Regions from separate parts of the Pinisolibacter sp. DMC19 genome, predicted to be linked through region 2. Evidence: predicted binding sites of a transcription regulator. Region 2 holds the regulator's gene; the other holds the start of a gene.
The links. Region 2 encodes PhoB, which activates phosphate uptake and scavenging genes when phosphate is short. Its sites were predicted from a motif close to TGTCATNNANCTGTCAT; they were not measured.
Positions count from the first base shown of each region.

Region 1: the regulator PhoB is predicted to act here: its motif matches at 1,061-1,077, upstream of phnC (phosphonate ABC transporter ATP-binding protein).

Region 1 covers NZ_JBQUZF010000001.1:380,359-382,751, forward strand. The annotation lists gene ACT53U_RS01695 (alpha-D-ribose 1-methylphosphonate 5-triphosphate diphosphatase) at 1-974, opposite strand, end outside; gene phnC (phosphonate ABC transporter ATP-binding protein) at 1,230-2,057, shown strand; gene phnD (phosphonate ABC transporter substrate-binding protein) at 2,126-2,393, shown strand, end outside.
Region 2 covers NZ_JBQUZF010000003.1:322,471-324,863, reverse strand. The annotation lists gene ACT53U_RS09630 (GcrA family cell cycle regulator) at 271-789, shown strand; gene phoB (phosphate regulon transcriptional regulator PhoB) at 900-1,598, opposite strand; gene phoU (phosphate signaling complex protein PhoU) at 1,624-2,337, opposite strand.

The DNA of each region.
Region 1 (2,393 bases), on a different contig from region 2:
TCGAACGTCGCCGCCCCCTCCTTCGCCAACCGGAACGGCGCCAGCGCCAACGCCGGATAGTAGTAGTCGGAGGCGAGGATCGAGCAGAGCCCCTGCCGCACCATCTCGGTCGCCGAGGGACAACCGGTGTGGCTGCCGCCGCGCACCACGTTGGGCGCGCCGAAGACCGTCGCCTCGCCCGCCGTCACCGCCTCGGTGGCGGTCGAGACGTCGAGCGGAAACTCCGCGACCGCCACGCCCAGCTCGCGGAACCAGCGCCGCGTCTCGGGATCGCGATCGTCGTGCGACAGCATGGCGATGCCGGCCGCCCGCGCCGCCGCCGCCAGCCGCTCGATCGACGGGCCGACCTCGTCGCGACGGCCGTCGACGACCTCGACCAGATGCATGAAGTCTGCACGTTCCAGCCCCGAGCGCTCGATCATCTTGCCGATCTTCTCGGGCTTGGCGCGGTCGCGCAGCGTCGAGGCCATGTGGTCGTTGAAGGCGAGGCAACCGATCCGCCCGGCGGCGATCCATTCGAGGATCTCCGCTTCGCCGTCGAGATTGAAGGTCTCGTGGCGCAGGTGATAGCGCGTGTCGGCGGCGAGCCGGCCGGCGAGCCGTTCGATCGCCGAAAGCAGCTCGCGGGCGTTCTCGGCGCCACGCAGCCCCGGCTCCCACGAACGGGTGACGCCGTGGAACGCCGTGGTGATGCCGTTGGCGACGAGCTGGCGGTCGCTGTCCATCAACGCCGTGACGAGGTCGAAGGAGACGCCCGGCCGCGGCATCACCTGCCGCTCGAAGGCATCGCCGTGGACGTCGACGATCCCCGGCAGCACGAACAGTCCGCGCGCGTCGAAGACGCGGGCGCCCGGCGCCTCGCCCGCGACGATGCGGCCGTCGACGAAGGCGAGGTCGCCCGCCGAAAGCGCGCCGCCGCGAAGAACCCGGCCACCCTGGAGACGCCAGCCGGCGCGGTCTGCACTGTCGTTCATGGCGGTCTCCGATCCTCGGCGCGAAACCCGTCCGGCGGTCCCGCGTCGCGCGCGCCGCCTCCTCCCGCACCGGCTAGCCGCCGACGATGACGTTTGGACGACGGCGACGACAAGCCCCCTCCGTCGCACCGTCACGGACTCTTCATCGAGCCGTCGCGGAAGCTTTGCGAACGTCATCTAGAGCGGTCTCCCGAAGCCACGCGATCGCCTTCCGACGGAAGTGCGCGGGACGCGGCGCGGCCAAGGGAGACCGACATGCTGACGATCGAGGGACTGACGCGCCGCTTCGGCGAATTCGTCGCGGTCGACGGCGTCGATCTGGAGATCCCGGTCGGCCAGATGGTCGGCGTCATCGGCCGCTCCGGCGCCGGCAAGTCGACGCTCCTGCGCATGATCGACCGCCTGGTCGAACCGACCTCCGGCCGCATCCTCTGGGAAGGCCGCGAGATCACAGCGCTGAAGGGCGCCTCGCTGCGCCACTGGCGGCGCGACTGCGCCATGGTCTTCCAGCAGTTCGCCCTCGTCGACCGGCTCGACGTGCTGACCAACGTCATGATGGGCCGCCTCGACCACATGGCCGAGTGGCGCTCGTTCCTCAAGCTGTGGACCGGCGAGGACAAGGCGATCGCGCTCTCCGCGCTCGAACTCTTCGACATCGCGAACCTCGCCGCCAATCGTGCCGGCGCGCTGTCCGGCGGCCAGCAGCAGCGCGTGGCGATCGCCCGGGCGCTGGTGCAGGAGCCGCGCGTCATCCTCGCCGACGAGCCGATCGCCTCGCTCGACCCGCGCAACACCAAGGTGGTGATGGATGCGCTGCTCCGAGTGAACCGCGACTTCGGCATCACCGTGCTGACCAATCTTCATTCGATCGATCTGGCCAAGCGCTATTGCGACCGCCTGATCGGCATGAAGGCGGGCCGCGTCGTCTTCGACGGCACGCCCCGCGAGCTGACCGACGAGGTGGTGCGCGATCTCTACGGCCTCGAGGCCGTCGAGGTGGTGGACATCCCCGGCACCGGCGATCCGACGCCGGACGACATCCGCGCCGCCTGGGACGCCGCCCACGCGCTCGACCCGGTCTGACGCCCCTTTCCCATCCCCATCCCGCGACGGCGAGTGACAGGACCGTCGCGATCCACAGGAGACCTCCCATGATCGACCGTCGCAGCGTCCTCGGCCTCGCCGTCGCCGCCGTCGCCTTCTCCGCCACCGGCGCCCAGGCCGAGGACTGGAAGGCGAAGTATCCCGAGATCGTCTTCGGCAAGATCCCGGACGAGAACGCCTCGGGCACCGTCGACCGCTACCAGCCCTTCATGGACTATCTGTCGAAGGCCATCGGCACCAAGGTGACGCTGCGCGTCGCCCAGGACTACGCCGCGGTGATCGAGGGCCAGCGCGCCGGCCAGATCCACATCGGCT
Region 2 (2,393 bases):
CACCGTGGGTTCTGTTGCAGATCGGACTCAACGCTGGGGAAAAGACATCGTTCATCCACCGAAACGATTCCCGTCCGCCTTGCTCGCGAGTCTACGGCTAGTGTAGTTTACGACTTGTTAAACACGACATCTCGTGCGGCGGATCGTCCGATCCCATACTTCTCGTCTTGCGTCGACGCCCCGGAAACGAGGCGGCCCCGGAGGGATTCCTCCGGACGAGAAGGGATTCGGAAGGTTCGATCGCCGGCCACGACTGCGAGGGTAGCGATGATCTCCTGGACCGACGAGCGGGTCGAGCTTCTCAAGAAGCTCTGGGGCGACGGACTGAGCGCCAGCCAGATTGCCGGCGAACTCGGCGGCGTCACCCGCAACGCGGTGATCGGCAAGGTCCATCGGCTCGGCCTGTCGGGCCGCGCCAAGGCGCCGCAGCCCTCCGCCAGCCGTCCGAAGAAGCCGGTCGCCCGTCCCGCGACCTCGACCGGTCGCTCGGAAGGCGGTCCGGTCAGCGTCGGCGCCACCGCGCTCAAGGCCGAGACCCGGCCGGAGGAACGCCGCCACGCCCAGCCGGCGCCGCAGCTCGTCTCGCTCTCCGACGAGCCGCTGATCCCCAACGCCTCGGTGCTGCAGATCAACGAACAGACCTGCAAGTGGCCGATGGGCGATCCTTCCGCGTTGGACTTCCACTTCTGCGCCCGTCGCTCCGACGTCGGCATCCCCTACTGCGCCTATCACGCGCGGCTCGCCTATCAGCCGGTCGCCGACCGCCGCCGCGACCGCCGTCGCGCCTGAGGCGAGAGGCCCTGGACGAAAAGCAGAGAGCCCGGCGAGCGATCGCCGGGCTCTCTGCTTTTCGGGATGTCGGAAGGGCGCGCCGATCGCGTGCCGATCGGCGGATCGCCTCAGGCCATCGCGCCGAAGCGTTCGTCGAAGGAATAGCCGGAGCCGCGGACGGTGCGGATCGGATCGCGTTCGCGCGGGCGGTTGACCGCCTTGCGCAAACGGCCGACGTGGACGTCGACGGTGCGTTCGTCGACATAGACGTCCATGCCCCAGACGCCGTCGAGCAGCTGCTCGCGGGTGAAGACGCGGCCGGGCGACTGCATCAGGAACTCGAGCAGGCGGAACTCGGTCGGTCCGAGATGGATCTCGCGGCCGGCGCGGCGGCAGCGCTTGGTCTCGCGATCGAGTTCGAGGTCGCCGGAGCGCAGCAGGGTGGAGACCAGCTCCGGCCGGGTCCGACGCAGCATGGCGCGGACGCGGGCCATCAGCTCGGCGGTGGAGAAGGGCTTCACCACATAGTCGTCGGCGCCGGTGGAGAGGCCGCGGATGCGCTCGCTCTCCTCGCCGCGTGCCGTCAACATGATGATCGGCAGGCGCTCGGTCTCGGTGCGGGCGCGCAGGCGGCGGCACAGTTCGATGCCGGAGAGCCCCGGCAACATCCAGTCGAGGATGAGGAGATCGGGCACGCTCTCCCTCAGGCGCGTATCGGCCTCGTCGCCTCGGGCGACGACTTCGACGTCGTATCCCTCGCTCTCGAGATTGTAGCGCAGGAGGAGACCGAGCGCCTCCTCGTCCTCGACGATCAACACGCGGGCCATGTCGTCCCTCGTTCCTCGGGTCGGCTCAGGCGCCGGCCTCGAACTTCATCTGTTCGGCATCGTTGCCCTTCGGGCGCTCGCCGGACACCTGCTCGCCGGTCACCAGGTAGTGGACCTGTTCGGCGACGTTGGTGGCGTGATCGCCGATGCGCTCGATGTTCTTGGCACAGAACAGCAGGTGGGTGCAGAAGGTGATGTTGCGCGGGTCTTCCATCATGTAGGTGAGGAGCTCGCGGAACAGCGACGTATAGAGCGCGTCGATCTGCTCGTCGCGATCGCGCACGACGATCGCGGCGTCGGAATCCTGCGCGGCATAGGCGTCGAGCACGGCCTTGAGCTGCTCGAGCGCGATCTCGGCGAGATGTTCGACGCCGATCAGCACACTCTTCAGGCGGACGCCGCCGTTCATGGCGATGACGCGCTTGGCGATCGACTTGGCGAGGTCGCCGACCCGTTCGAGGTCGCCGGCGAGACGCATGGCGACGAAGATGTGACGCAGGTCGAGCGCCATCGGCTGGCGCTTGGCGATGATCACGATCGCCTGTTCCTCGACGATGTGCTGGAGGCGGTCGAGCCGGGCGTCGGTGGCGACCACCTTCTGTGCCAGCGTCGTGTCGCCGCGAACGAGCGCGGTGACGGCGTCGGTCACGAGACCTTCGGCGAGCCCGCCCATCTCCGCGATGCGGCCGGCGAGTTCCTTCAGTTCCTGATCGTAGGCGACGACGGTATGGTTGGTCATCGAGCGAACCTCGTTCCACTGGCGCGAACCGTCCGGCGGAACCGGCTCGGGTCGCC